Linked DNA regions of Thalassoglobus sp. JC818. The protein of the gene in region 2 binds, or shares a complex with, the protein of the main gene of each other region. Links are inferred from orthologs where the notes say so. Each region holds a gene or a part of one and is shown on either strand. Other genes may lie near its edges.

Region 1 (5,397 bases), on a different replicon or contig from region 2:
ATCCGATTTACACTCAGATGTACGACGGATATGACTTTGACGTCATCAGCGCTCCGTTCGATGGGGTTTCCGGAATTCCGAAGGAAGTTGTCCTCGGGGACAACTGGTGTCGCTTCTTCGTGCGAATGCTCGAAGTGGTCGAAGCGATCAAGCTCGTCCGTCAAGGGTTGGAGAAATACCCAAGCAGTGAAGGGGACTTCCGAGTTCCTTACAAAATGACGACCAAACTTCCGGTCGACGAATGCTATCTCGAGACCGAATGCCCACGCGGCTGGATGGGCTTCTACATCGTTGGTGATGGACAAGCCGAACCGATGCGAGCACGTGCGAAGAGTTCTTGCTACTGCAACCTTTCGATCACCGGACCGCTGTGTGAAGGTGTCCTCCTGGCTGATATCCCTTCAATTGTCGGATCCCTCGATATCGTGATGGGTGAAATCGACCGCTAGGCCGATCTCGGGAGATGACCTCGCAACGAAGCAGGTGAGTCAAACATTCAGCAACAGCGACAAGATGCGCAGCCACTGAGCTGAACGATGTTGCTGCGAGTTGAAAGACGCTTCGGACGACACTCGGCCCTCGATGAATTCATGCGAGTGTGCGATGGGAACCACGATTCGAGTCAAACGAATCTATGACGAAGCATCCCCCGCCGACGGTTTTCGAGTTCTCGTCGATCGTCTCTGGCCCCGAGGAATTTCGAAGGCAGCTGCTCAGATCGACCTTTGGGCGAAGGATTGGACACCTTCGAACGATCTTCGGAAATGGTTCCATCAAAACCTGTCGCAGGTTGACGAGTTCGCCAAACGCTATCGAACCGAACTCCTCGAGAACATCGACGAAGTTGAGTCGACAATCAACTCATTGAAGTGCCACGATGTCGTCACACTCGTGACCAGTACCAAAGACATCGCAGCTGGTCACGCAGCCGTTTTGAAAGAGTTCCTTGTCGCAAGGTGGCCAACCCGCGACAGTAAGGGCTGATTGCCGCATTCTGTGGTTCGGATTGACGGCAATCTAGACTGTCGCGTCTGACCAGCGACTTCATCAGAATGCGTTCCCCGCCAGATCAAGAGAGAGGCCCAGCTGTGCAAAGGTGCGATGTTGCGATCATCGGAGGCGGGATTGTCGGGTTGGCGACTGCCTTTGAATTGATGCAGCGATATCCCGGAAAAAAGATTGTGATTCTGGAGAAAGAATCACAGATCGCGATGCATCAGTCTGGGCACAATTCCGGCGTATTGCATTCCGGCATCTACTACAAACCGGGAACTTATCGAGCCAGGAACTGCCGCGCCGGCAAGCTTGCCATGCAGAAGTTCTGTGACGAAGAAGGGATTCCCTACGACCTCTGCGGAAAGGTCATCGTCGCCACGAATGAGAGCGAACTCGGGCGTCTTCAGGACATCTACGAACGCGGGCTCGCCAACGGCGTGAACTGCGAGATCATTGATCGCACACGTTTGCTTGAACTCGAACCCAATGTCGCTGGAGTGCAGGCGATTCATGTTCCTGAGTCCGGAATTGTCGACTACCGACTCGTCTGCGAACGGCTCGCCAAGAAGCTGACAGAGGCGGGGCATCGCATCTGGTTGAATGCCGAAGTCACTGCGATTCGACAGGAGCCATCTCAAGTCATCGTCGACTCCACGCAAGGGGAATTGAAAGCAGATATTCTCGTGACATGCGGCGGGCTGTGGGCAGACCGATTGATCTCACTTTCGCATCAGCGACCGGAAGCTCCCATCGTTCCGTTTCGCGGCGAATACTTCTATCTCAAGCGAGAAGCCGAGCATCTCTGCCGAGGACTCATCTATCCGGTTCCCGATCCTAAATTCCCGTTTCTCGGCGTCCACTTCACCAGGATGATCCACGGGGGGGTCGAGTGTGGACCGAATGCGGTTTTCGCATTCGCCAGGGACGGCTATCAAAAGACCGATGTCCGGTTCCGAGACCTCTCGCAGTCACTCTCACATGTCGGATTTCTCAAACTTGCAGCCCGAAACTGGAAAGCAGGGTTGGACGAAATGTGGCGATCGTGGAACAAATCTGCATTCGTCACCGCGCTTCAAAAACTGATTCCCGACATCAAAAAAGAACACCTGATCGCAGCTCCCGCCGGAGTCCGAGCTCAGGCCCTCGGTCGCGACGGAATGCTGATCGATGACTTCCTGTTTCAGGAGTCAGATCGCATCGTGCATGTTGGAAATGCTCCTTCTCCGGCAGCGACCTCCTCTTTGAATATCGGTAAACTGATCGTCGACAAACTCAGCTCAAAAAGTGCCTTCTCAAACTGACGTCTCGGGCCAGAGAGAACAATCCATGAACCGTGAATATTCCAATCCCGAATCTCAGTCTTGCGAGCCAGTCGCGCTCCCCGGCCAAAACGACTATGCGAAGCAACACACAGCAAAAATTTTGTCTCAGCGAGTCCTCGCCGACAAGACGTTCGCGATTCGTGTTGATGCGAGCGAGTTGGCCCAGACAATCACGCCAGGACAGTTCTTCATGATCCGGCCCGAGCAAGGAACGGACCCGCTGCTCGGCCGCCCATTTGCGCTGTACGACACAATTGTCGACGAGCAGGGATCGCCCGTCGCTCTTGAGTTCGCCTATCACGTCGTTGGGAAAATGACCAACCTGATGAGCGAATGGGAAAGCGAAGAAAACGTCGTCATCTGGGGACCGCTGGGCAATGGGTTTCCGTTCTACGAAGGAAATCACCTCATGTGTGTCGGAGGAGGAATCGGTTACACCCCGTTTCTCGCTGTGACGAGGGAGACGCTCGGAAAACGGACGTATGGAGAACTCCAAGAGAGTTCACGCGGGTCACTTGCCTCGACAAATTCAGAACGCCGAGTAACTCTCTGTTATGGAGCCCAAAGTCAGCGCTATCTCGCCGATCTGTCTGACTTCGACGACTTTGAGAGTTCAAGATTTCGCATTCAAACATCAACCGACGATGGATCGGCCGGGCATCACGGATTTGTCACCGAACTCGTTGCTCGGAACCTCTCAGCACAAGGTGATGATCGCCCCGACGGCGTTTACTGCTGCGGACCAGAGCGAATGATGGCAGCTGTTGCGAGCATTTGTCTGGCAGAAAATGTTCCCTGCTGGCTCTCCCTCGAAACTCCTATGGCTTGCGGCTTCGGTGCCTGTTTCAGCTGTGTGACAAAAGTCGTCACCGATGACGGCTGGGACTACCGTCGGACTTGTATCGAAGGGCCAGTCTTTCGAGCAGAGAGTCTAGCTCTCCAGTAACGCTGATTACTCGCGTTAGATGAGTCATACAAGTTCATTCGATCGTGCGGATTCATTCGCGGCGGTGGTTGAATCGCTGCAAACCGTCCAACATGAATTCGATCGCCGATGCGATTAGGGTTCTCCCTAAGTCCGGCGAGTGTTGTATTTAGTCGACACGTTCCCTCACACCTTGTTCTATAGTCAACCTAATTCTCACCCTTCCATTCTTCCGTTGACTCAATGTGAGAGAAAGTTTTCTTCAATGAATACGGCTTCCAACTACATTGCCGCAATGATCATGGTGATCACAGGAATATTCCTGACGATGCCAGGAGAACTTGAAGCGAAAAGCGACTGGCTGAAAGGAACTGTTCAGACTGGAGGAACGAAGCATTCAAAACCGAACTCCAAAGTCCGTGTCACGCTCTATGAAGCTACCGAAGGACGACCAAATGTCGTCGGACAAACGACTTCGAAGAAAAACGGCGACTTCAAACTGAAGGCACGGAAAGATAAGACCGACAGCATTTTCTTTGTCACAGCGGAAGTCGGATACGGCGACGAGTATGTGGCCATCCTTGGTCATCGACTTCCTTCAGATGTGACAATTAACGAACTGACGACCGTCGCAGCTGCCTATTCGATGGCTCAGTTTTATCGAACCGGAGAAATCTCGGGCAACGCATTCTCATTGCGAATCGCTGCGATGATGGCGGAGAACATCGCCTCATCCAGAAGCGGACGGACGTCTTCCGTTCTCCAGAAGTCACCCAATGCTGATCAAACGAACTCCATTCGAACAGTTCGATCTCTCGCCAACCTGCTCGTGGCCACAACTAACAATTATCTGATTCGATCGACTCTGCTGTATTTAACAGAGACCGATCGCGGAGAACGGCCTCGCAATACAGTGGTTGCTTTGGCCAACCTGGCTCGTGATCCCAGCTGGAATGCTTCATTGATCTACTGGCTGACAAAAGCCAAGCGAGTGTATACGCCAGTCCTGCATCGCGAGCCGGATTCCTGGGTTGTCACTGTAAAGGTCAATGACTCCGGTGACGACGCATTTCTTCTCGGTGGTCCGGCAAACGTCGCGTTCGACTCACGCGGATATGTCTGGGTCGCAAACAACGTTGTTCAGGGAACTCCCAATTCCGCCCGGAACATCATGGTACTGCAGCCAAACGGAAAACCTGCCAAGGGTGGTGATGGACTTCCCGGTTCACCGATCACCGGCGGAGGAATTCTCGGAGTTGGTTGGGGAATCACCATCGGACCGGATGACCATGTTTGGGTCGGGAACTTCGGATGGGGTGATCTTCTGCCGACGGCCGACCGAACAGATGATGACGCGAACGGAAGCACCTCTCTGATTTCACCAGCAGGCATTCCACTCTCCATTCCAATCGGATTCTTTGGCGGAACCTATCGCGTTCAGGCAATCAAGGTCGACGATTCAGGAAACGTCTGGTCGGCCAGTTTCGGCAACAACACTGTTGTGATGTATCCAGGTGGAAATCCGGAACAGGCTGTTCAGGTTGATTTCCACGCAGGCGCTGCTCCATTCGGATTGGCTGTGGCACCAGACGGAGCAGTTTGGGTGACGAACTCAGGGGGATTGTCAGGCAGACAACAGAGCAGCGTCGCGAAGATCGTTCTGGATAACAACGGCGATCCGATCGTCGAGTTCACTCACGATGTGGGCCATACACTGAAAGTCATCGACGTCGACTCAATGGGGAATGCGTGGTTCGCTTCTCAGGAAAACCACACCGTTTACGCATACGCACCTGATGGAACTCAAATTGGTGCCTACACTGGCGGCGGAATCTTTGGTCCGTGGGGACTTACTGTCGACGGTGAAGACAACATCTGGGTTTCGAATTTTGGACCACTCGGATTTGACAGCGTGCTGACACAGGGACGATTGTCCAAACTCGCCGGAGCCAATCCTGCCACGCGTCCTGTGAATGCAGCCATGGGTGATCCGATTTCCCCGTCGACGGGTTACACCGTTCACTCAGCAGGTGAAGAAGTTTTGCTGCATGATGGAACTCCGCTCAACGGCCCGGACAGCAATCTTCCGAGCTACGTTCCCATGATGCGGCAGACGAGTGTTCAGATTGACCAAGCTGGCAACGTCTGGACCGT
Region 2 (5,455 bases):
AGGTTGACCTGAAATTCGCTGGTCGTTGCGGATTCGTTGCCGAAACGGAGATGTGCTTTTTCGATCGTCAGAAGCAATGGAGAAAGGTCGAAGTCCGCGCGAAATCGACCTCCTGAAATCGCATGCAATTGGCACTTTTCGAGATGACCATCGAAGCGGATGTTCGAAAACAAGACATGGACGGTTCCTGAGGACGATGTGAATTCTCGTTCAATGTCAGGCAGGTCGCCTTGAAGTGCCGAACGTGGAAGGAACTCAGAAATCCCGTCAGAGATGCTGGCCAGTGCTTCATTCCCGAGGCGCAAGGCAAGCTTGTCCGCGAGGGTCACCTGAGTCATCAGCGACTGTCGGTAGAAGTTCGCCATGATCGGCAACTTGGCCGTTTCCGCCGTGCTCTCCAGCTTGACGACCTTGTCAGCTGAAGGATTCGTCAACCAGTTCAAGACGTCGGGATTTGCGAATGCAATTCTCCAGACATCGTGTCCAGCATTTTCGACGACGCTCAGTTCTGCATTTCCGCCTGCTTCGGAAAGTTTGCGAACGAGTTCAGCTGAGCGGTCTGACGGGATGAGCTCGTCATTCGATCCGTGAATCGCCCAGACTGGGATTTTTGAATTCGCGAGTGATTCCAGTTTGAGCCCCTTTTCAATCTCGCCGCCAGAGAGTGCCATGACTCCCTGCCAAAGTTCAGGCGAGGCTGCTGCGAGGCTCCATGCTCCATAGCCTCCCATTGACCAGCCACAGAGAGTTCGTCGAGACGGATCGATCGAGTACTCGGACTCGACCTGCATCAAGATCTTCAACGCTCTGTCTGTATCAGGCGAATTGGCCAGCCAAGCTGTCAGATGCCGTGAGCGTTCGCTTTCACACTGAGGGAACACTGCAATGAACGGAAGGTTAGGCTGTTGCTCTAAAGCGACTCCCAACCCGACTGAAAGGGGTTGGTAACCATCCGTTCCTTTTTCGCCTGCTCCGTGCAGAAAGAGCACCACTGGCCAGTTTTTGTCCGGCGAGTAGTCTGCTGGGAGATAGATTCCGTAGCGATGGTCGCCGGATTCGTCGTGAAATTCTTTGACCAAGAATCCACTCGGGAGTTCGACCGTTGACGAAGGAGGTGATACAGAGCACCGAGCAGAGCTGAGGAAAGCCAAGACAAGACCGACTGCAACTGCGCTCAGCAGTTGCAGATCACAGATTTCCCGCAGCTTGCCCATGAGTGAATCACTCCGCAGCGAGATTCTGTTCGTACAATCGTGCGATGTCTTCTTCAGTGACGGTGATGATCCGCGTGAATCCGGTGTGGGCTCGCTCGTAGGAGATTTTCGACGCGAGCTGCGGCTGCGATTGAATGGCTTCGGCGATCACATTTCTTTCTTCCGGAGTCAGCCCGCTGATCGCATCGTCCCAGAGAGTCTGAGTTTCGATGACAAGAGATTCCAGTCGAGGATCGAATTTGTTGTAACCAGCCATGTTTCTTTCGCGATGTGGATTTTTGAGAGCACAACACTGAGTTCTTACTGTAGCGGTCGAAGAATGGTGTGTCGATTGACGAGGCTGTTGTTGGACCGAATCGAGTCGCATTTTCGAGAGTGGTAACGGTTCCGAGAAGAAGTGCGTGGCAGGAGTGCGAAATCCTCGATGATTCGATACTTTGACGAGCTCAGAGACCTCCTCATTCTGTTCTTGTTTCACAGTCGATCGTCCTGAGGCGATTCCAGTTGCTCGGCTTTCGCGGTTTCGAAATTCGGTCGATTGCTGGGATGCGCGTTTAGTAGATGAGACGGCACAAGGTGTTGTGAAGATTAGAGTTGAGTGAGGTTGTCTCGGTGCGGAAGAGCTGGTTAACGAATTGACATCGCTACGGAAGACCAATCGCTGATGGCGGATCTGCAAGTCACGTTGAATCGATTAAAACTCCGAAATCCCATCCTCGTGGCATCGGGAACCTTCGGGTATGCGCGCGAGATGGCGGCGTTCGTTAATTTTTCAGAACTCGGAGGCATCGTTCCCAAAACGGTGACTGGAGAGCCTCGCATCGGGAATCCCCCGCCACGGACAGTCGAAACGTCTTCTGGAATGCTTAATTCGATCGGTCTCGATAACGACGGGATCGACGTATTCGTCAACAAGCACGTCCCTTATTTGACTGAGCTTGATACTGCTTTGATCGCGAACGTGGCTGGGCGAACGGTCGACGATTTTGCGATGCTGGCTGAGCGGCTGGCTGGTGTCGCGGGGATTGCAGCTGTCGAACTGAACATTTCGTGTCCGAATGTGTCTGGAGGAGTGGATTTCGGAACGAATCCGGACTCTGCGAAGCAGGTGGTTGAAGCAGTCCGCAACGCGTGTTCGTTTCCTGTCATTGCCAAGTTAACTCCGAACGTTACCGACATCACTGCGGTCGCTGCGGGAGTTGCAGAAGGAGGCGCGGACGCGGTTTCCTGTGTGAACACCTTCCAGGGCATGGCAATCGACTGGCGGAGACGGAAAGCGGTTCTTGGCAACGTGCTGGGTGGTTTGAGCGGACCGGCGATCAAGCCACTGGCCTTGCGTTGCGTTTATCAGATTGCCAAATCGGTCGATATTCCGATCATCGGGATCGGGGGAATTTCGACCATTGATGATGTTTTGGAATTCCTCGTTGCCGGGGCGACCGCCGTTCAAATCGGAACAGCGAACTTTTACAATCCTGCGGTCTCTGGATCGATGGCGACGCTGCTCAACCAGCAACTCGATGCTGACGGGATTCGGTCAGTCGCCGAGATCGTCGGTTCCATTCATCAGAAAACCCAGCAGTCTTGCTGATTGAGACGCGTTCGAGTTCCTTAACCAGATATTGTTGTGACTATGCGAGTTCTATCCGGTATCCAGCCCACTGGTCGATTTCATCTAGGAAACTACTTCGGCGCCATTCGGCAATACATCGCATTGCAGAACAATGAGCAGGCTTTCTATTTCATCGCGGATCTTCACGCGCTGACGACCGTGCGAAACCCGGAAGACTTTCGGGCGAACGTTCGTGATGCTGCCCTCGATTTGCTGGCTCTTGGGCTTCAGCCAGATCAAGCGACGCTCTTTCGACAGTCAGACGTTCCTGAGGTGACCGAACTGACCTGGCTGTTGATGACGGTGACTCAGATGAGCCTTCTCGAGAAGTGCCATGCGTACAAAGACAAAATCGCGAAGGGGCTGCCAGCGGATGCAGGTTTGTTCACATATCCCGTGTTGATGGCTGCGGACATTCTGGCTTACGACAGTGATCTCGTACCGGTCGGGCAGGATCAAATTCAGCATGTCGAAGTGACACGGGATCTCGCTCAGCGCTTCAATCACATTTACGACACTGAAGTCTTCGTGCTGCCGAAGTCTCACGTTCTTGAAAGCACTGCCAAGGTTCCAGGAACCGACGGCGAGAAGATGTCCAAGAGTTACAACAATACGATTGGTCTCTTCGAGCCACCAAAGAAGCTTCGTAAGAAGTTCATGTCAGTGAAAACTGACTCCACTCCAGTCGAGGAACCGAAAAATCCTGACACCTGTGCTGTCTTCGGCCTCTACAAACTCTTTGCGGATGAGTCTGAACAGAAGGCGCTCGCCGATCGCTACCGGGCCGGCGGAATGGGATACGGAGAAGCGAAGCAGGCTCTCTATGAAAAGACCATGGAGCACTTTGCCGAAGCTCGTTCTCGACGTGAAGAACTGGAAGCCAACCCGGACGAAGTTGAAGACATTCTTCGCGCAGGTGCAGCGAAAGCTCGAGCTAAAGCACAGGAAGTCCTCTCGCGAGCACGGGAAGCCTGTGGAATATCAGCACGCCATGCCAACTATTGAGCGGTCTTATTGAGTTCGTCTTCTGCAATGGCACGAAGGCCAATGCATCTCAGGAGAATAGATTTCAGTCAGCATCGCAGAACGGTCAGAATGATCTAGCTGCCGATTGGAACTGCGTTGACGATGTTTTCCGGCTGCTCGCCGCGAACCATGGCAACGATCTGATGGGCGACACGTTCGCGAAGTTCGATCAACGCTTCTTCGGAAACAAAGGCTGCGTGCGGTGTCGCGACGACATCCTCTCGTTGATACAGCTCGTCAGTAATGTCTGGAGGTTCCGGCGAGAAGACATCGAGCCCCGCTCCCGACAACTTGCCTGACTTCAGTCCCTGCAACAAAGCTTCAGGATCAACAAGCCCGCCGCGCGACGTATTGATGAGGACAGCTCCGGGCTTCATTGCTGAGATGGCCTGACTGTCGATGATGTTCTGCGTGTCGTCTTTGAGTGGCACGTGGAGGCTGATGTACTCCGACGTCGCCAGTACCTCTTCGAGGCTGACCATCGTGCAACCGGTGCCGTAGTCGTTCCCGGATGGAGTGTACGCGACGACTTCGAGCCCGAAGCTCTCCGCTCGAGCTCGAACCGCTTGACCGATCCGGCCGAATCCAATCAATCCGAGACGTCGGCCAGCAAGCCGTTTCATCGGAGGTCCGGATGCGAGATCGTACTCACCTCGTTTTGTTCGCAGATGAAAGAACGCCGCGTTTCTTTCAATCGCGAGCAGTAGTGCCAGCGTGTGGTCCGCGACTTCAGGGATGCAATAGTCGGGAATGTTCGTGACCGTAATCCCTTGAGACGTTGCAAAGTCGACATCGATGTTGTCGAGACCGATTCCCATCCGGCAAATGAGACGACAATCCGATGCGGATTCAATCACGGTTTTCGTCACTTGTCCCCAGCAGGTTGCGATGGCGATGACGTCTTCAGCAAGGTTTGCGAGGGTTTCTTCAGAGTCATCCGGAGCGTCGACGATTTCGAGTGACTCTTCCGACAGGATCTTGGACTCGATGTCGAGCTCAGTCCACGGGTGATCTGTGATCAGAACTTTTCTGGAGGCCATCGCGTTCGTTGTCCTTTTCCTGAGCCACCTGAACCGGGCAATCTCAAACTCGGTTGGCCGTCTCTTCAATCAACCGGCACGGCGACGTTTGATCAGGCGGAGTGCGGCGGAATAACTCAATCGTGATGTTTTCTCGTTCGGGAACTGGCGAAACCATCGAAACAGGATGCGAGCGGTTTCAAAGTCTCCCGGACGCAATTGTTCGTTCGATCTTGTCGGTTTTGAATGGCGGGCTTTCAAAGAATTCAGTGGGTTCAAGATTCCCAATGCCTGATCGACCGTATTCGGCTCGTCAATCAACTGGTGAATCACACCTCGTGAGACGACCAACCACTGCGGGTGTTGATTAACCTGAGAATTGAATCGGTAGACAAAATTGGCTCGATTGGTCCAGTCGTGGAATCTTCGCAATCGATCATTCAAGTATAGAAACGCTTTCAGGCGGTCTCGAAGTCGAGCAGCGGTCTCGAAGTTTTTACCACCGGCAGCTTCGCGCATTTGAGTTTCGACCTCAGCCACCACGTCTTGAGCGGACCCGTTTAGAAACGACCGTGCCCGGGAAA

What was found. Proteins that work in one complex are often made in the same cells at the same time.
Region 1: the proteins of AB1L42_RS16845 (region 2) and AB1L42_RS10810 are in contact, whole or in part, in a crystal structure (PDB 5UE9), measured with the Lactococcus lactis proteins. The link is inferred for Thalassoglobus sp. JC818 from one-to-one orthologs. Residues at the interface, in WP_025017116.1 of Lactococcus lactis: Gly25, Phe27, Phe29, Glu32, Tyr33, Lys35, Tyr36, Lys48, Phe56, Thr60, Pro61, Arg62, Val63, Ala64, Glu65, Thr66, Ala67, Ser68, Gly69, Met70, Ile74, Gln77, Pro223, Glu251, Phe274, Ala275, Pro277, Phe278; in WP_023189152.1 of Lactococcus lactis: Leu4, Gln5, Ala47, Ser48, Met49, Leu50, Leu51, Arg52, Arg53, Met95, Leu98, Arg223, Met224, Ala225, Cys226, Ile228, Gly229, Ala230, Cys231, Tyr232, Ala233, Val235, Glu236, His237, Asn243, His244, Ala245, Lys247, Glu250.

The regions. Positions count from the first base shown.
Region 1 is NZ_JBFEFI010000003.1:758,496-763,892, reverse strand. Bases 1,468-4,293 are described here. They hold AB1L42_RS10810 (dihydroorotate dehydrogenase electron transfer subunit), read left to right. Parts: upstream 1,468-2,322; coding sequence 2,323-3,264; downstream 3,265-4,293. Other genes in these bases: AB1L42_RS10805 (hypothetical protein), read left to right, coding at 3,509-4,293; lhgO (L-2-hydroxyglutarate oxidase), read left to right, coding at 1,468-2,297. Outside these bases: AB1L42_RS10825 (NADH-quinone oxidoreductase subunit D), read left to right, coding at 1-449; AB1L42_RS10820 (DUF488 family protein), read left to right, coding at 604-984; more of lhgO, read left to right, coding at 1,089-1,467; more of AB1L42_RS10805, read left to right, coding at 4,294-5,397.
Region 2 is NZ_JBFEFI010000006.1:206,753-212,207, reverse strand. Bases 958-3,841 are described here. They hold AB1L42_RS16845 (dihydroorotate dehydrogenase), read left to right. Parts: upstream 958-1,878; coding sequence 1,879-2,805; downstream 2,806-3,841. Other genes in these bases: trpS (tryptophan--tRNA ligase), read left to right, coding at 2,848-3,831; AB1L42_RS16850 (hypothetical protein), read right to left, coding at 1,222-1,470; AB1L42_RS16855 (alpha/beta hydrolase-fold protein), read right to left, coding at 958-1,079. Also shown: more of AB1L42_RS16855, read right to left, coding at 1-957; AB1L42_RS16835 (C-terminal binding protein), read right to left, coding at 3,927-4,892; AB1L42_RS16830 (GIY-YIG nuclease family protein), read right to left, coding at 4,962-5,455.